DNA from 4 places in the Sporosarcina sp. P25 genome. Region 2 is predicted to be linked to each of the others. Evidence: riboswitches for the same ligand, from Rfam matches in the RefSeq annotation. Region 2 holds a riboswitch; each other region holds the start of a gene.
What was found. A riboswitch is a leader RNA that binds a small molecule or an ion and turns the genes downstream of it on or off. The one in region 2 is predicted to bind cobalamin.

Region 1 (4,958 bases), on a different contig from region 2:
AAGTGTCGCCAGTAGGCCGATAATTTTTAGGAATGCGGATTGTTCTTCTTGTGTCAGGCTTGAGAACTGCTTGACATCTTGCGTCATGTCGACTTCATTCGCCGTCCAGAAAAGAGAACGGATTCGCTGACGTAATGTATAGAAATGAGGGTGCGCGATGTCGTTCCAGTTTAGGATGCCGCTTGCTTCGCCACCGAAAATAGCTGTCGCCTTATTCGGGTTTGCAGGATTCAGTACTTTTACTCTTGTAAGTGTCGCCAATGTTCGAGCACTCCTTTCGTCCAATTCGTAACCGTTTGTTCTTGTATGCCGCGCGGACTTTGTTCGATCTTCAGTGGGTCAAAAGGTGAATGATAGAATTTTGCCAGCTTATCTGCAGCTTTGCAAAATAGATCATCGCCGCCAAACTGCGTATCCCCTGTGCCAAAAACGTAGACGAGCTCGGGTTTATAACCGACGTCCGCCACGAAGTCTTTTACTTCATCGGGCGTTGCACCTTTTTCCCATGTGAATGAACCGATGCACAGCGCGTCGTATTCTTTAACGTTTGGAATGACTCCGATGCCGATACGATAGGTATCGACTTCGACGCCTTCACTTTGTAAACTTTCCGTAATCAATTCCGCTACTTCCTGAGTGTTGCCGCTCCAGGATGCATAGGCGATTAAGAATGACACCACTCGCACTCCTCGATCTCCGCTGCAGTTGAACGCATATAGTACGTGGTTTTCATGCCGGATTTCCATGCCTGCAAGTGTAAATCCAAAATAACGGATGCGCGGATGGAGTTCGGTACATAAATATTGAATGAAATTGACTGATCGATGTGTTGCTGACGCGCGGCGTTTTGCTTGATAGACCAGCGCTGATCGACGATGTAAGCAGAACGACGGTAAATGTCATACGTATTATGATCTAGATCCGGTGCAATAACCGGTAATTTATAGTCTTTCTTCTCTTCATGGTAGAACGGCTTGAATACTGGATCGATGGAAGCTGTTGAGCCTGCGATAACCGACGTCGAGCTGTTCGGTGCGACTGCCATCAAGTAGCCGTTCCGCATACCGTTCATTGCCACATCCATGCGCAGTTCACGCCATTTATTCGAATCGTATTCGCGTTGCTCGAAGTATTCGCCCGTTTGCCAATCCGAACCATCGAACAATGGATATGCGCCTTTTTCTTTCGATAATTCCATTGAAGCTTTAATTGTCAAATACGCGATATTTTCATACAGCTCGTCTGCGAAATTCACCGCTTCATCCGATTCCCACTGAATGTTTTTCAATGCGAGTAAATGGTGCCAGCCAAATGTGCCAAGTCCAATTCCACGGTAGCGCGTATTTGTGCGTTGTGCTTGTACAACTGGGATTTGGTTCTGATCAATGACGTTATCGAGCATACGCACTTGAATGCGGATCAAACGGTCTAGCACGTCTGCTGTAACCGCTCTTCCAAGGTTAATCGATGACAGGTTACATACAACGAAATCGCCTGGCTTCGTGCGTGTGACGACCATATCGTCTTCTAGTGTTACGGATTCATGTGTAGATGCTGACATATTTTGAAGTATTTCTGAGCACAAATTACTAGAATAAATCATGCCTTCATGCTTATTCGGGTTCATACGGTTTACTTCATCACGGTAGAACATGAATGGCGTTCCTGTCTCGAGCTGGCTACGTAGGATACGCTTCATGATTTCAATCGCTGAAACCGTCTCTCTGGATAAATCTTCATTGCGGACACATTCTTCATACTTCTCGCGGAATGTTCCTTTCCCTTTTGTTTCATCATAGAAGTCTTCCAATGAATAGCCCATTTTCGTGCGGACTTCATGTGGATCGAATAAATGCCAGTCTTCGCGGGACTCGACTTTCTCCATGAATAAGTCCGGCAAGCAAACGCCTGTGAAAATGTCATGTGCGCGCAAACGGTCATCACCGTTATTGAGCTTGAGATCAAGGAATGTGAAGATGTCTTGATGCCATACATCAAGATAAACGGCTACAGCCCCTTGACGTTGACCGAGTTGGTCGACACTGACTGCCGTATTGTTCAGCTGTTTGATCCATGGGAGAACACCACTTGATGCACCTTCGAAGCCACGAATCGATGCACCGCGAGAACGAACTTTCCCCATATAGACACCGATTCCGCCGCCGAATTTCGACAAGTTCGCGATATCAGTGTTGCTGTTGTAGATCCCTTGTAAGGAATCATCCACTGTATCGATAAAGCAACTTGATAGCTGTCCGTGCATCTTGCCTGCATTCGATAATGTAGGTGTCGCAACAGTCATATACAAATTGCTCATCGCCCAATACGCTTCGCTGACTTTATGAATGCGGTCTACTGTTTCATCTTGCATTAACGTCATCGCGATGATTAACCAGCGCTCTTGTGGAAGCTCCACTGATTGTTTCTTAAAGTTTACTGTTACATAGCGGTCTACCAATGTTTTCAAGCCGATATATGTGAATAAAAGGTCACGAGAAGGATCGAGTAGCTTGCCGATTTCCTGAAGCTCATCTTGGCTGTATTTCTCTGTCAGAACAGGTGTATATAAACCTTGTTCCACCAAGCGTTCTACATTTTTCGCAAAATCGGTATACACATCCGCTCCACGCAATGCTTTTTGCTTTGCATAGACGTCGAATAAATAAATACGCGCAGCTACAAACGTCCAATACGTGGTCGCTTCATCAATACGGCTTAAAGACTCTAGCACCATCGCATTCGTCCACTCAGTTGCCGAGCTTGCCGGATGACGCTCCTGGAATTTCTCGCTCGCTTCGATCAACGGTTCGATTTGTTTCTTGCCGAATTCCTCTTGTAAATTTTCCATCAATAGATTAAGTCCCACAGCTTCTTGAATAATAGCCATTATATCCGCTCCCTTTAGTTAATTAGTTCGGTTATATACTAAATAAAAAAACTCCCAATAAAATCGGGAGTCGTCAATTGACGCTTAGTAGATAGCGGAAAGTTTTAGGCAGACTGAAAAAAGACTGCTTTGTGCTTTCACTCTCCAACCCCGAAGAATGTTTTGCTGAGATGACTGGCAGGTCTACTGGCTGGCACATCGCTCTTCCATCTTTCCTTCCCGCCGAAGCAGTGGTTTTACAAGATAGTCGTCCGTGCCCTCAGTTGCGGGGGCAGCTCCGTTCGTGGCGGATTCCCTTTTAAACGTGGTGGGTACCAATTCATCTAATTGCTGTTACACACTATATATAGTGTATTGATTCATATATAACCCTAACATGTTGTGTTCAAACATGCAAAACAAAAATCGAACCGATGTTCAGAATCCTTCTTCTGAACTACGATTCGACTTTTGTTATTCAGTATTTTATAGTATATCAAACTTTTTACTTCTTGACTAAATTGTTTGTGTGAACGTTTTAATTAGATAGTGAAATTAGTGAGGAGAAGGGATTTCCGCTACAGCAGGGGGACGCTTTCCGGAGGGCGTGGCCTGAGCCAAACGAACAGCGAAGGGTTCGCTTTGCCGTATTTCTGTGTACTTTGCAGAAATTGAGGCACCTGGCCAGGGTCTCAGACTCACGCTGATCCTCCCGGAGTCGCCCCCTGCTTCCTCTACAATCCTACTTTCTAACGTAGACCACCTAGAAAATTCACTGTATTTATTAGTTCCAATTCAAAGTCTTAAGATCAAAATATAAAAAGCCCAATATTATCTATCAATATCACAAACGATCTTCTGCTCTTTCAGCTGTTTCTTCCCAACACTCTGCGCCTTTTAAATCAGGGATGCTAGCTGCTTTGAAGACGGGGTTCCTGCCCGCCTTTCGTTGTTTGGTGAAGTCGTCGAGTACTTTGAAGGCAATTTTGCCCAGGAGTAGTATAACGACCAAGTTAATGATGGCCATTAGTCCCATGAATAAGTCGGCCATGTCCCAGACGACTTGTACTTTTGCAACGGCTCCGAAGTAGACCATAGCGAGTACGAGAACTTGGTAGATTCGTTTCCACAAGACGTTAGCGTTGATAAATTCGATGTTCGTTTCGCCATAGTAGTAGTTACCGATGATGGAACTGAAGGCGAAGAACATGATCGCCACGGCGATGAAGTATGGTGCCCATGCGCCTACGTGTACTTCCATGGATGCTTGCGTCAATAAGATACCGTTTGTTTCGCCTGATTGGTACAAGCCGCCAAGTAAGATAATGAAGGCAGTTGCTGAACAGATGATGATGGTATCGAAAAATACGCCTAATGATTGTACGAGTCCTTGTTTTGCTGGGTGTGATACGTTCGCTGTAGCTGCTGCGTTTGGGACACTACCCATACCTGCTTCATTGGAGAACAGACCTCGGCGTACACCTTGCATCATAGCCATACCGATTCCGCCACCCATGATTTCTTTAATACCGAATGCGTGCTCGAAAATTAATGCGATCATCGCTGGAACTTCTGTAATGTTCAATATCACAATATACAATGCTACGATAATATAAAATGTTGCCATTATAGGTACGATAGTCTGCGTTACTTTAACAATACGCTGCACACCACCAAAGACAATTACTGCCGTCAGAGCAATGAGTCCAACTCCTACAGCCCAATGTGGAATGCCGAATACGTCTGTGAACGATTGACTGATTGTGTTCGATTGCACTGCGTTAAAGATGAATCCGAAACACATCGTCAGTAAAATCGCAAAGACAATACCAAGTTTCCGCCAGCCTAACGCTTTTTGCATATAATACGCCGGCCCTCCGCGGAAAGTATCGCCGTCTTTCACTTTATACACTTGCGCCAATGTACTTTCAATGAATGCAGTCGCCATACCGATTATAGCGATAACCCACATCCAGAATACCGCGCCGGGCCCACCGATTCCGATCGCAAGGGCTACCCCTGCTACGTTACCTGTCCCTACACGCGACGCGGCACTAATTGTAAATGCTTGGAATGGCGATACCCCGTCGTT
Region 2 (4,958 bases):
CAGCCGGTAAGACCATGTGTTTTTATGGATATGCAGACGCTGTGCAGTATTTTGCATCGATTGATTCTCTTCGAACCATACGGTCAAATTATTTAGCAGGTCTTTATGATCTTCCAGCGTCGCAACTGTACGCTTAAGGAATTCTTGCTTCACCATATCTGGAACGCTCTGCAAAATAATTTCAAGCCGCAGTTCATGCTCAAAGACAATATCGCCGGATCCCTTTGCAGCATTGACAGCACGTTCTGCCTGCGCGAATGATTTAGCTAATTCGAAATACCGTGTGGATGCACCTATACCTGCGACGACTTGTACTTTCTTGCGCCGTTTTATATGAAGCAACAGGAATTCTAATTCATTTTTTACTGTTTGTTGATTCATTTCAGGTAATAATAGTAAGATTTTATTTTGCGCCCAGCGAATCATCTTCATAGAAGGGTGGATATTTTGAATCGACGCGAATGTCTCCATTTCCTCGATCGTGAACTGTTCCAGTAAATCCAGCACTTCCAATACCACCACTTGACGGTAAAGAGTGACGTCGATTCCGAGCAGTGTCCCCCGTTCCATAAATCGTTCATCTTTCTTTGATCCTGTCAGCCAGTCAAAGACGAAGAACTCCACATCACGTACTTTTTCATCCTTCTGCTTTCTTTTCAGGGAGTCCTGGATGAACAGTTCCGCTACGCGTAAGATCAGCTGAGCCTGCGGATGAATCTCGTCTGGATCACCCGTCACACCAAGTACAGCGATCGGTTCGCCTCCAATGATGATTGGCAAGACGATACCCCTACGAACCCCCTGCAGATGCTGCGCTTCCTCATCCCCCATACGGAGCATCGTTTTCTGACGCATACTCAACAGTGCTCCTTCATGGAACTGGTTGATTCGATCGGGTTCTGTACTCGATTGAATGAAGCCTCTTCGATCCGTTAAAATGACTTGCTGCTTAATCAGATTCGATAATTCCGTTACCATTTCATGTCCTAATGTATCAAATTGAAACACCTGTCTCACCTCAAATGGAAACCGTTTGTAATACTTAGTTTACGTCACTTTAGATTCCACTACAATAGAGGAGATTCAGATAAGTCGGACTTCCGGTACTCCACCGCCCCATGCCTTTATGAGCAGCTGTAACAGTTCTGCAGTTTCAATGGTTGGAGATTTCTCTAACATGATAGATCCGCCTTGATCGGTATGGCGCTGTTCTGCAGTGACTCGGTCGATCATCGCGGTTTGCTGTTGACTCGTCGCTTGGTTTATCGACTGATGCGTGACTGCGGCTGCTTTGCGCAAAGGGATTTGCATTCCGCTTTGATACGATGCCACCTCCAAGTAGCGGTTTATTTCTTCCGCTACTTCTTCAATAAATAGGAGGGCCTTCTCTGAATGCAAACCAATTTTCTGGTCAGCTATAGCGGTTTCCCAACCTGCCACTTCAACTCGTAAAGTATGTCCCCATATGCTCTCAATGCCGTTTAGTAAACGCACAAGTATGGTACAAGTACGGGCCAACTCCGTTTCCTGCATTACGTTCGGCAATTGAATATATGAGGACAATGCAGCTTTTTCCTGTCTTTTTTCATTGTGAAAATGTACAACAATTCCTTCACTTCCAAGCAGCTGTTTCATTAAACCAATGGCAGAAACTTTTTTATAAGCAATAGAGGAGCCGTCAGCGGCATCAGGAAACCATTCACTGTTGGAGTTGCCATGCGAACAACTCAAAGCGCGCTCTGTTTGTTCAGCTTCAAATAAACTCCAAGAGCCGCACGCTTTTACTTGTTCCATAAAATAATCGGGTATACGTATATGCTTTTCTTTTACTTTGCTCGATAAAAATGATGCGATTCTACTGTCAGCAATATCCATGGTATATTGCTCTACTCTCGTCTTTCGCCGATAGAATGTCTTACCGAAGAACGACATCACTTCAGCTGGTAAAGTCACATAGCCATGACTCAGTAGCCAATATGCTTCCTGTACTTTTTGTAGGCGCTGGATAGTTTCATGCTGCATGGCGGCCATTGCTATGAGCATAATCCTCTCTTGAGGCAGTCCTATCGGTTTGTCATAATAATCCGATGTTACAAATTCATTCATATATTGTTGCAACAGTGCAGGAGGTATCAATCGATCGCGTTCAGCTACAATCTGTAAGCCAAGCCATTTGATTTCGCTTGCTGAAAAGTCATAGATCCATTGACCGTATAATCCATCCTGTAACAGTTTCCTGACTACTTGATGAAATCCTGAATACACAGGTCTTCCACGCTGTTGTTCTACTTGTTTATACAATAACTGCAACAGTTCACGTTCATGTATACATTCCTTCTTCTGTTCAAATACTCTCATGTCACGGTCTCCTTTCGTAAACAACAAAAAACAATCATTCCGCCTCTTCGGCAAGATGATTGCAATAGTTGTGAATGAGGAAACAAATTCAGGCATCTTTAAAATACTCCATACAAAAATGCATAGATGCAGATACCTTTTTTGCTTCCACTCCTCAACCCCCGAAGAAAGTGTCGCTTTGACGATACGTGGCAGGTCTCCTGGCTTCACTTCATCCTTCCGCTAATGCCTTCCCATGTCTCCATAGTGGCTAATTTTAGCGGTCGTCCGTGTGTACAGTTGCGGGGACAGCTCCGGTTTACGGATTCCCTTTTACACCTTGATAGGTACCAGCGTATCGTGCAAACTCATATATTTGATTGATTTCATTTTATCATGGATAACATAGAGGGTGGTAGCGTTTGTTTTTATTAAGGAAGTCCACATAAACAAATAGGGTGCCTATGCACTAAACTACTGTGAAAACATCCACAATCGTTTTTTGCTAGGCACCCTGTATCGAGTTTTCTTCATTACTTACATGAGTTGTTGTTCGCATAGACAGCCGCAATCCGCCAATCCTTGAACATATGCCTCTTGCCATGTGATCCCATGGATGAAACCATTCTCCGAGTAACCTGTGATCAAATAGAATGTTTCGTTCTGCTCTGGTAGTGATGAATTGTTCTGATAGTCGTTGTTCTTCATAAGAATTACCTCCTGGATTTTATATTTTTCATAGTATATGCCTTATCGGGGAATAAAAGAACATTTTTTCGCTCTTATTGATAAAAGGCTATTTGATAGCGCTTACATTTTAGAAACGAAGGAAATAAGTTCTTTATATATTTCCGAGTAAGTTTACTAAAGGCATGTTTTATAATTCAGTGAATTCTGTTTATTGTATCATTCAAATAAACAAAAGTAAATATAAAAGTTATCATTCCGAATGAACTTTTACGTTTTTTTGAAGAGAACCTATGACTTCTGTATCATTCCATTATAAAACACGGTCTGTAAAATTCTTTCCATACAAAAAAATCTCCCTAAGTCCTCTTTACGACTTAGAGAGATCAGTAGTTATAAGGACATTTGCTTTTCGCAAATGTCGATGACTGCTCTGACAGAGTCAGCTGACTGATCAAGTGCTGTTTGTTCTTCCTTTGTTAACGGAAGTTCAATCACACTTTCGATACCATTGCCCCCGAGAACAGTGGGTACGCCTAAGTAAATATTTTGATATCCATATTCACCCTCTAAATAAGCGATGGACGGCAAAATTCGTTTCTTATCTTTAATAATTGCCTCAGCCATCTCTACTAAAGCCGCAGCGGGTGCGTAATAAGCGCTACCATTACCTAGTAGTGAGACAATTTCACCGCCGCCTTTTCGAGTACGCTCCACAATGGCTTCTAGCCGTTCATTCGATATGATTTTATCCAACGGAATGCCGCCGGCGTAAGAGTAACGCACAAGTGGCACCATATCATCTCCGTGTCCGCCAAGTACAAAACCCGAAATATCCTCTACAGAAATATTCAATTCTTCGGAAATGAACGTATTGAAACGTGCAGTATCAAGCACACCTGATTGTCCAATTACACGATTTTTAGGAAATCCAGTTGTTTTATAACATACATATGTCATTGCATCTACCGGATTACTTAAAATCAGCACGGTGCTGTCTGGGGCATGACGCTTTACTTGCTCGGAAACGGAACGCATAATCTTCGCATTGGTTGCAACTAAATCATCGCGACTCATACCTGGTTTACGTGCAACACCCGCAGTAATGATAACCATTGCTGCACCTTCAATATCCTCGTAATTAGATGTACCTGTAATGCGAGAATTAAATTGTTGTACAGGACTCGTTTGAAGAAGATCTAGTGCTTTACCTTTGGTTGGATTAGAGAGATCCGGTATATCGACTAATACGATGTCACCTAGTTCTCTCTGCGCTGCCATCAATGCTACGGTTGAACCGGTATGACCAGCTCCAATGACTGCAATTTTATGTCGTTTGAAAGCCATGGAAACCACTCCTTTCTATAGATTTCACTATGAGTAATACGCTTATAGCACATGTATACCTCAGTCTTTCTTCGGTGCCTTCTTCACTTCTGCCAGTTTCTTTACTTGTGGAATTTCTGAAGTAGTCGACACTAGGGGTTTCACCATGCCATATACTGAATCATCGGGACGCGGTATTACATGCGCGCCTAGTAATTCACCTACACGCGCTGCTGCGTCGCGACCTGCATCAACAGCTGCCTGAACTGCTCCAACGTCACCTTGAACGATGACCGTAACGATTCCGCCATCCACCATCTCCTGTGATACTAACTCTACGTTGGATGCTTTCACCATGGCGTCCGCCGCTTCAATCGATCCAATCAATCCTTTTGTCTCAATCATTCCGATCGCTTGACTCATGTATATCACCTCTTTTCACTTCTGTTGAATCGATAATACCAATAATGACCGCGTCGATTGGGATCGGGTTTTCTTTCGGTAAAATAAAGCGTGAAGAACCGCCACTCGTAATGAGTACTTCATCACCAACCCCTGCTCCAATCCGATCTGCCGCGACCATATGCGACTGTATACTATTGCCGTGT
Region 3 (4,958 bases), on a different contig from region 2:
GCTGTAGCCGAACCACAAGACAAAAATCGGTGCAAGCGCAATGACAGGAATCGTTTGCGACGCGATCAAAATAGGGTAAAATGCTTGCTCAATTGGTTTCTTACTATACATCGCAATCGCTAGTGTGGATCCGATGATGATCGAAATCGATAAGCCGATCAAAATAGTTAAAGCAGTCGGAGGTAAGTGATGGATAAACAGCTCCGTTTTCAGCTCCCATAATCTAATCAGAATCGCTGAAGGGGACGGAAAGAGGAAACTTTTGTCGTAAAGTCGCGCTGCGATTTCCCATACGCCAAGTAGCATCGCGACGAGAAGTATAGACCAACTATACGAAGTCATCTTCTTCATAGCCGCGCCTCCGAACGAAGCTCGCTGATCAGTTGCTCTTTCAGTTCCATCAGTTCCGGTCGTGCCAAGTCTCGCATAGTGCGTGGTCGGCTGAGAGGTACGACGACTTCGCGAATCGCCTGTACCGGTTTTTCAGCAAGTACAAAGATGCGATCAGATAGGAATAAGGCTTCGTCAATATCATGTGTGATGAAGACGATCGTTTTATCGAGCTTCTGCCATTGATCGATTAGCCACTCTTGCATCGTCAGCCGCGTGATCGCATCTAGTGCACTAAATGGCTCGTCCAATAATAAAATATTTGAGCCGGTCAGGATTGTGCGCAAAAAAGAAACACGTTGTCGCATCCCGCCTGATAAGTTTCCAGGATAGGCGTTTTCTTCTCCTGCCAGTCCGAAGTCAGCAAGTAACTGGATGATTTCATCGGAAGAAGGTTTACGTTTTTGAAGCTCTACAGGTAATTGAACATTTTCAAGAATCGTCCGCCACGGCATGAGTAAGTCTTGCTGCGGCATATACCCAACCTTGCCTAACCGCTTCGTTGTCACTACTCCGTCCAATAAAATCTGTCCACTGTCAGGGTTCTCTAGGCCAGTGATGAGTCGAAATAACGTGCTTTTGCCATAGCCGCTTGGTCCAATGATGCTAACGAATTCGCCTTCCTTCACGTGCCAGTCAACTTGATCGAAAATAACAGTTGGTTTCGAAGCTTTCGTTGCTTGATAATGAAAAGAGACATTAGTAAACTCTAAAACTTTATTCATCATATTCTTACCACTTCTCATTTCTTAAAAAAATTCACACAAAAAAACCACTTCTCTATGCGAAGCGGTTGCATAGTACGGATAAAATCCGTCATATGTCCACTTCCCTCCGCTAGCATTATCTAGAGCAGGTTCAAGGGTTAAGGCGAACGCCTCTCTCAGCAAAAGCACCCCTAGTGTTTATCCATCTCTTATCGTTACATAGTCTGAAAAGATAGTCAAGATAGCGTTGAGAGAAATCGGTATAGGATAGAAGCCTGTATAATACATGAACCGTCAAATATTACGCTATTGCAATTGTTATGTCGACTCCTTATGATAAAGAGGAGTTTATAGCGTATTTTGGTGTCTTGCTAGTTTGCAAGACTTAAAAAGGAATCAGGTGAAAATCCTGAACGGTCCGGCCACTGTAATTGGAAAGTGACTTCAGACAACCACTGGTATTCGTACTGGGAAGGTTGAAGTTGCGTTTGTATCCAAAAGTCAGGAGACTTACCATAATACCATGCTTACAACCTTCCGGAAAAAGGTGTGTATGTGGTGTTGTATTAGGTACGTCTAAACACGCATCCATCCATCCTTGTCTCTTTCCGGAGGCGGGATTTTTTTATTGAAAAAAATAGGGGGTAGGAGTCGTTGAAGAAAGGTAGTCGAGTAAGTAAGGTATTATCTGTGTTGCTAAGTTTGATGTTGGTATTGTCGTTTGTAACTCCGGTGGTACAAGCAGTTGATACAGGTGTAGAGAATACAAAAGGAACGGTTGCCGAGCAGACAGATGTGGAAGACTTATTAGCTAAAACCGTTCAGTTTTATAAAAACAAAGAGATGAAACTGGATTCGTGGCAAACATTAGTCGGGCTTTACGCAGCAGGTGAAGATCTGAATGATGGCGAGTGGGTATTACCAGAATGGCAAAAAAAAGAGCCAAGTCATTTGGAACCTATACATTATGGTACAGAACATATTCGCTATATCTTCGGGTTACTCGCAATGAACGAAGATCCAGCCGATGCATGGGAAACGAAGCGTAATCTTTATGTAGAATTAGCATCGCAACAAAACAAAGATACAGGCGCATTTGGTGGCATTAATAAACATATGTGGGCATTGCTTGCGATGGATACAGGCGAACGTCTAGGAGCCAATTTAGGCGAGTGGAATAAAGATACGAAACAAAAAGCACTACAATTTTTACTCGATAAGCAAAATGAAGATGGCGGATATTCATTCAGCGGTACGGTTTCAGACCCAGATATGACAGGTATGGGCATGATCGCATTGTCTAATTATCAAGGGGAAGAAGCGGCGGATGCAGCTATTGAAAGAACGAAGGACTTACTACGAGCTAGACAACTAGACTTACAGACGGGTGGATTTAATTCGCCAGGTAAATTTGGAATGGGCGATAATGCCAATTCAACAGCGACAGCGATTTGGGGTCTAGCTGCAGTAAATGAAAACGTACTAGCAGAGAAATGGCATATTGGAAATCAGACAGTAGTAGATGCAATAAAAGGTTTCCAGTTAGAAGATGGCTCATATAAGTGGAAAGTGACTGATAAGAAAACCAACTTAATGGCGACTGAGCAAGTATTACTTGCGCTAGCAGACATAAATGCGGGAAGTTCAGTTTGGAATCGAATTGCTTTAAAAGCAGAGCAGCCTACAGCCCACGTGAAAATCGATGGATTAGATGGCTCTATTCTTTCAGAAACTGAAGTCACATTCGAAGAAGACAGTACGGTTGTACAAGTTGTTGAACAGTTGTTACAGGAACAAGATATTCCTTTTGAGATAGATGAACTGAAAAAGAATTTTGTGTCGATTAATGACATTCAAAATGGAAGCTTACATGGCACTGATCAGTGGGTGGTGGAAGTAAATGAAGGATCATCTACTTCACTAATCGATACTATAGTGAACGAACAGGATAAGATTCACATTTTTTATAAACGCAATGCAGTTTTCAAATCCAACACGAAGTTGAAAGTCGGGGACAAGAATCCGACTATTGAACTCACATTACATGGAGACGCGTTTACGGAAGCGGCCTCAGACGCTAGTAACTGGACTATAGGTAATAGAGGCCTAACAGTTGGCTCCGTTACCGTTGAAAGTAACCAGAAAGTACTTCTACATGTGCAAGGCGAAGTACCAAATGAAGTGTTATCCATAACGGGACTTGCTGAAGCAGTGCATTCAAATGTAAACACTACCGCAAATATATCTTCGGTGGAACCAGTAGTAAGCCGTTCGGTAGACGAGATGCTCGCGGATACGTTACGTTTTTATGAAGTAGAGAGATATAATAAGGATAACTTTAGATGGGGTATGCCGGGAATTAGTTGGACGGAACTGGTTGGATTGGGCGCATCTAGTTCGCAATTAATTGATGGTACAGCACGATTACCAGAGTGGATTACTAAAGATCCAGAATTAAATAGTGACGAGTCAGATACAGACCATATCCGTTATATCTTTGGTTTGCTGGCAGTAGGGAAGGATCCAACTACTGCGTGGGAAACGAATCGTAATCTGTATGCAGAGTTAGCGGCACAACAAAAAGCAGATGGATCAATTGGTCCTATAAATAAACACGCCTGGGCGATGCTCGCTTTAGATACAGGTATGAAGCGTGGGCAGGACGTAGGAACATGGAATGCTGAAGCGAAAGAAAAAGCGTTACAACATTTGTTAAAGCAAGAAAAGGAAAAGGGTGGATTTTCTCTTTCATTAAACGTACAAGACAAAGCTGATCCCGATATGACAGCGATGGTCTTATTGGCACTAGCAAATTATCAAGATGATAGTGCGGTGAATACAGCCATTGAACGAGCAAAACACGTCTTACGCGAACAACAACTGGATACAGCTGGCTGGGGCGCTTGGGGAGAAAACTCCAACAGTATTGCGACTGTCATTTCAGGACTGGTTGCGTCAGGAGAAGACGTTACATCTATCGAATGGCAAAAAGATGGGAAATCACCTGTAGATGCATTAAGCAAATTCCAAATGAAAAATGGAGCATTTGCATTCACTTTACCAGCCGATAAATGGGTCAATACGATAGCTGTCGAACAATCTTTAATTGCACTACAAGAAATTAAAACGGGTAAATCTGTCTGGCAACAATTTTCTGAAGAAGAAACTATAGAGCCACCAGTACATCCAACGAATATTACATTTTCCGTAGAAACACGAACAATGAATATGGGGGATATTATTAGCCCAAAACAGTTGGAAATTGAGTCGGGGGATACGGCGTTCACTGTACTACAACGTGAAGTAGAAAGTGGCTCAATACCAATCAAATTTACTGGTATAGGTCCAACCCTATACGTGAAAAGTATTAATAATGTAGCGGAATTTCATGGCGGTCCGCTAAGTGGCTGGATGTATTCAGTCAATGGTGAATTCCCGCAGTATAGTGCTGGAATTTATGAATTAAAGAAAGACGATATTTTACGTTGGCAGTATACAACGAACTTAGGAGCAGATCTAGGAGATGATTGGAATCCTATACCGAACCCTGAACTCTCACTCAAATCACCTGAAAATGTAAAAGCGACAATTACAGATAGGAAGCTTCAAATTCAAGTGATAGATGAAAAGACTGGAGAACTGCACCCGGCAAAAGTAGAAAAAACAGAAGTGGTTGACGGAAAGATGATCGTTCAAATCGGGGAAGCGGGTAAAGTGCTGGATGCAGTTGAAGGTCTCGAACTGTCTTCAGAAATACTGCAAGTTGTAGTGATCGAAAATGATCAACCCTATACGTATTTCGATTCTGAAAATGAAGTTCAAACGATGAAAGAGTGGACTATCACGTTTTCAGATACATTA
Region 4 (4,958 bases), on a different contig from region 2:
AGAAAATCCCCGATTGATACGGATAACGACCGAGAGCAACAGTGTCTTTCACGCTATGAGAAAAGGCATGGGCATGGAGCTGCGGCAAGACGGCTACTTGCTGCGCGAATTGCTTTTGGGTATAGGCGCCAGAAGGTTTTCCTGCAATCATGACCTTCCCGCTTTGTTTCGGCAAAATTCCCGATATAATTTTCAATAACGTGGATTTCCCGCTACCATTCGGCCCTAAAATTCCGAGAACTTCTCCTTTTTCCACGTGGAACGACACATTTCGCACAATCGGTTCCTTGCCGTAGCCTCCCGATACGTTTTCCACTTGCAACATCTTCACATCGCTCCTTTTCTACGTTGTTTGTAAAAGATATAGGCAAACACCGGAGCGCCAATGAATGCTGTAATGACACCGACCGGTAATTCAGCCGGTGAAATAATCGTTCGTGCTACGAGATCGCAAATGATCAATAATGATGCACCGTTACATAATGATAACGGCAGTACATGACGGTGATCGGAGCCCCATAACATACGTGTCATATGGGGGACAACTAGGCCAACGAAGCCGATTGTTCCGGACACCGCAACAGCCGAGCCAGTTAATACCGATCCGCCTAGCAAAATCATCAATTTACGCTGTTTGACATTGACTCCAAGATGATGCGCACGTTCTTCACCGAATAATAAAGCGTTCAATTCGCGGCGATTAAGCCACAGCATGAATGAGCCGATGATGAAAAACGGCAAGACCATTACAATGTAATTCCAGCCACGCATCGATACGCTACCAAGAAGCCAACCAACAATCTGACGGAGTTCTTCTTGCGTCAACGCGATCATCAGCGACAACACAGAGCCGAGAAATGAACCGAAAATAATTCCTGTTAAAATAATAGTTTCCATTTTCATTGACCGGTCGACCATTCGAGCAAAACCGATCACTAAAAACATCGTCACTGCAGCACCGATCATACTAAATACAGGTAAGGTGAAAGCGCCAAGGACCGGCAGCGATATACCAAAAAAGAGTGTGATCACGGCGCCGACAGAGGCACCGGATGACACTCCGAGGGTGTAAGGATCAGCTAATGGGTTTTTCAGTAGCCCTTGAAAAGCAGCCCCTGAAATAGCCAATGAGGCACCGACGATTCCAGCCAGCAACACACGCGGCATACGAATCTTCCACAAAATATTACTTGCGGTCGTGTCCGATTGATCCCATAGCGTCTCTATTGGTATTTTCACTGTACCGATCGATACACCGAGCCAGATCGCCACAAGCAATGTGGCGATCGACACGACGTAGGCGAGAACGGTTTTATTCACCGAATACCTCAGGATAGATTGCTTTCGCAAACAATTCTAATCCGTCAGCTAAACGTGGACCTGTACGGCTTGTAATATCTTCATCCAGTTGAATGACTTGATCTTCTTTGATCGCAGTCACCGCATCAAAGCCGTCACGCGTTTTAATATTTTCTACGACATTTGGAACATAGCTATAGATCGCCAAAATCACATCCGGATTTTCATCTACAATCGTTTCAGGACTGATCATAATCCAGCCTTCTTCCGTCACAATGTTCTCAGCGTTAATGATATCCAAAAACTGCTGTGGGAATGTGCCTTTTCCTGCCGTATAGATTTCAGGTGCATCGGAGTTTTCAACGAACACGCGCTTCTTATCCGTGATATCTGCTGCTTTCTTTTCGATATCAGCAATTTTCGTTTTCATATCTTCGACGATTTGATTGGCTTCCGCATTTTTGTCCATGACTTCACCAATCATTTCAATCGTTTCATATGTCTCTTCAAATGTTCCTGCATTCTGTACGACGATCACAGGGATGCCTGCGTCACGAATTTGGTTCAATCCTTCTTCATTCGAGCCCATCATCATTTCATGTGCGAATACCGCTTCCGGTTGCAATGAAATCACTTTTTCTATGTTGACCGTAAAGTCCCCTACGGTATCAAGCTCCGTTACTTCTTTAGGATAATCATCGTTTTCTGTTACAGCGATGACTTGATCGCCAGCATCAATACCGAATAAAATTTCCGTGTTACTTGGAATTAATGAAATGACAGTTTCCGGCGCTTGTTCAAATGTAATTTCTTCGCCAATTGCATCTGTCAGGGTGTATGGGTAACTCGTTGTATCCGTTGACTCTTGTTCTGTTTTCGCTTCTTCACCCGCTTGGTTTTTATCTGCCGGTGTTTCTTCTTTTGTACTGTCGCTTCCGCATGCTGCAAGTAGTAGTACCGCAAGCATAGCCGTCAGCAGTAGTTGCCAAAACTTCTTCATGTGTGTTCCTCCTTCAATATGTGTGTTGCATTACGCAAGCCGCAGACATGAAAAAAACCCTCCGATAGTTCGAAGGATTAGGTGGGATGAAATCAATGCGTGATCTCTTCCATCACACCTATCCTCGTAGGTTGCTGCGGAACTTCATTTTCCAAAAAGGCAGGTGACCTGGCTTGTGCATCGCACGTACAGTGGCGGGACCGCATCGGATTTGAACCGATTTCGCTTTTCATCTCAATTTTCGAGAACCTTTTTAGAAGATATGTAATTATGATTTATTATAGCGATAATAGTGTTGGTTGTACAGGGGATAGGAGGAGTTTGGGTATGACATAGGGAGTGAGGCTCCAGCAGGGGGACGCTTTGCTGAGAGGCCTCGCGATGAGACCTCCCGAACGCGTCCGCCTGGAACGCTGCGAAACGTTGCCTTCCCCTTTCCCACCTCAAAATTTAATCACCCGTAAGCCCTTGAACCTCGCTCTCCATCACAGGATAGAAACACCAGTGAAGCGAAGTGCAAGGCGGCGACTCGGGGAGGATTAGCCCGATCAGGTGAGACCACTAAAGGAGCGTAGCGACTAGGGGGCTCACCGCGGGCCCTCCCAAACGCGTCCGCCTGGAACGTAGCGAAACGTTGCCTTACCTTTTCCAACCTCAAAATTTAATCACCCGTAAGCCCTTGAACTTCACTCTCTATCTCAAGAAAGAAACACCAGTGAAGCGAAGTGCAAGGCGGCGACTCGGGGAGGATTAGCCCGATCAGGTGAGACAACCAAAAGGAAGCGAAGCGACCTGGTTGGCTTACCGCGGGCCCTCCCGAAACGCGTCCGCCTGGAACATAGCGAAACGTTGCCTTCCCCTTTACCATTCATAAAGAAAAAGCCAAGCAGTAAACCCGCTTGGCCATTTTCGATATATTACATTCTTTCAGGTGCTTCAACGCCTACAAGTTTCAACGCGTTGGCAATCGTTGTTTTAGTAGCTGTAATCAATGCCAAACGTGCTTCGGAAAGGTCTTTGTTTTCCGGATCTAGCACCTTGTTCGCATTGTAGAAACTATGGAATGTAGCTGCTAGTTCCTGAATGTAAGTTGTCACGCGGTGCGGTGCGCGCATACGAGCCGAGTCGCTGATTAGTTTCGGGAAGTCACCGAGTTTCTTCAGTAGCTCTAACTCTTTTTCGTCTTGCAATAGCGTGACGTTTTCTGTTGACGCTTCTACATTCTGTTCTTTTGCCTGACGCAAGATCGAACAAATACGTGCGTGTGCGTATTGTGCGTAGTAGACAGGGTTTTCATTGGATTTGGATACGGCCAAATCTAAATCGAAGTCCATTTGTGCATCGCCTGAGCGCATCGCGAAGAAATAACGTACAGCGTCTAGTCCTACTTCTTCTACGAGTTCACGCAATGTGACGGCTTTTCCTGTGCGTTTGCTCATTTTGAATTTTTCTCCGTCTTTGTAAAGCTGAACCATTTGCGCCACTTCTACTTCAAGCGTGTCGCGGTCATAGCCAAGCGCCTGGATAGCTGCTTTCATACGTGGAATATATCCGTGGTGGTCTGCTCCCCAAATATTGATAAGTTTATCAAATCCACGACTCAGCTTGTCTTGGTGATAAGCAATGTCTGGCGTTAAGTATGTGAATGAACCGTCTTGTTTGATCAATACACGGTCTTTATCGTCGCCAAATGTAGTGGAACGGAACCAAGTAGCACCGTCTTCTTCAAAGACATGGCCATTTTCACGTAATTTATTGAGCGCAACATCGATTTTACCGTTGTTATATAGAGACGTTTCCGAGAACCAGTTGTCGAAATGAACGCGGAAGTCCGTCAAGTCTTTCTTTAGTTTATCCAGTTCGATATTCAAGCCGTGTTCACGGAAAAATGCAAGTCGCTCTTGTTCTGGAACATGGACATACTTGTCGCCGTATTGTTCGACGAGGCCTTTTGCGATCGTAATAATATCTGCGCCGCGATAGCCATCTTCTGGCATTTCTTTTTCCAATCCAAGTGCTTCGAAATAACGAACGTCGATCGATAACGCTAAATTATTTATTTGATTACCTGCATCATTGATATAGTATTCACGCGCTACGTCATAGCCTGCTTTGTCGAGAATATTACATAATGAATCTCCAAGGGATGCCCCACGTGCGTGTCCTAAGTGCAAATCGCCTGTTGGGTTCGCTGATACGAATTCAACTTGGATCTTCTGTTGCTGTCCGCTATCGGAACGTCCGTAGTCTGCTCCTTGATCCAGGACAGATTTCACGATATCCCCGAGGCTGTCTGTTTTCAAGCGGATATTGAGGAAGCCAGGTCCAGCGATTTCAATGGAGTCGATTGCGGTGTTCTTCGTATCGAGGTGCTCTAAAATACTTTCCGCAATTGCACGTGGCGGCTTTTTCGCTAGTTTTGTCAACTGCATAGCGATATTCGCTGCATAATCTCCGTTCTCTTTACTTCTTGGTGATTCCAATTTAATGTCGGGAATATCTGCACTTTCGACTAGTTGCGCTTTCTCAATGGCTTGGTGCAATGCTTCTTTAATTTCATGTTGAATCTGCTCTACTGCATTCATTGTGTTACCTCCGAGTAGGTTATTGTCAAATGGTATTTCCCTAATAAGCTTTCTTCTGAATGTAAGTCGTACGC

Region 1: it holds a riboswitch for cobalamin, as region 2 does, so the genes downstream of both, CSV70_RS07850 (ribonucleoside-diphosphate reductase subunit alpha) here and CSV70_RS02540 (ribonucleotide reductase N-terminal alpha domain-containing protein) in region 2, are expected to answer to the same signal.
Region 3: it holds a riboswitch for cobalamin, as region 2 does, so the genes downstream of both, CSV70_RS01205 (DUF4430 domain-containing protein) here and CSV70_RS02540 (ribonucleotide reductase N-terminal alpha domain-containing protein) in region 2, are expected to answer to the same signal.
Region 4: it holds a riboswitch for cobalamin, as region 2 does, so the genes downstream of both, CSV70_RS00235 (ABC transporter substrate-binding protein) here and CSV70_RS02540 (ribonucleotide reductase N-terminal alpha domain-containing protein) in region 2, are expected to answer to the same signal.

Annotation. Positions count from the first base shown of each region.
Region 1 is NZ_PDYV01000006.1:153,420-158,377, reverse strand. Features, by position in the region: gene CSV70_RS07860 (ribonucleotide-diphosphate reductase subunit beta) at 1-261, opposite strand, end outside; gene CSV70_RS07855 (flavodoxin) at 240-677, opposite strand; gene CSV70_RS07850 (ribonucleoside-diphosphate reductase subunit alpha) at 665-2,887, opposite strand; cobalamin riboswitch at 3,047-3,222, opposite strand; gene CSV70_RS07845 (alanine/glycine:cation symporter family protein) at 3,711-4,958, opposite strand, start outside.
Region 2 is NZ_PDYV01000002.1:155,489-160,446, reverse strand. Features, by position in the region: gene CSV70_RS02545 (CdaR family transcriptional regulator) at 1-1,008, opposite strand, end outside; gene CSV70_RS02540 (ribonucleotide reductase N-terminal alpha domain-containing protein) at 1,084-2,358, opposite strand; cobalamin riboswitch at 2,532-2,708, opposite strand; gene CSV70_RS16415 (hypothetical protein) at 2,875-3,045, opposite strand; gene mdh (malate dehydrogenase) at 3,418-4,371, opposite strand; gene CSV70_RS02530 (BMC domain-containing protein) at 4,432-4,773, opposite strand; gene CSV70_RS02525 (EutN/CcmL family microcompartment protein) at 4,748-4,958, opposite strand, start outside.
Region 3 is NZ_PDYV01000001.1:253,203-258,160, forward strand. Features, by position in the region: gene CSV70_RS01195 (ABC transporter permease) at 1-351, opposite strand, end outside; gene CSV70_RS01200 (ABC transporter ATP-binding protein) at 348-1,115, opposite strand; TPP riboswitch at 1,203-1,300, opposite strand; cobalamin riboswitch at 1,442-1,629, shown strand; gene CSV70_RS01205 (DUF4430 domain-containing protein) at 1,752-4,958, shown strand, end outside.
Region 4 is NZ_PDYV01000001.1:41,249-46,206, reverse strand. Features, by position in the region: gene CSV70_RS00245 (adenosylcobinamide amidohydrolase) at 1-325, opposite strand, end outside; gene CSV70_RS00240 (FecCD family ABC transporter permease) at 328-1,320, opposite strand; gene CSV70_RS00235 (ABC transporter substrate-binding protein) at 1,313-2,299, opposite strand; cobalamin riboswitch at 2,441-2,567, opposite strand; gene argS (arginine--tRNA ligase) at 3,217-4,884, opposite strand; gene CSV70_RS00225 (YwiB family protein) at 4,881-4,958, opposite strand, start outside.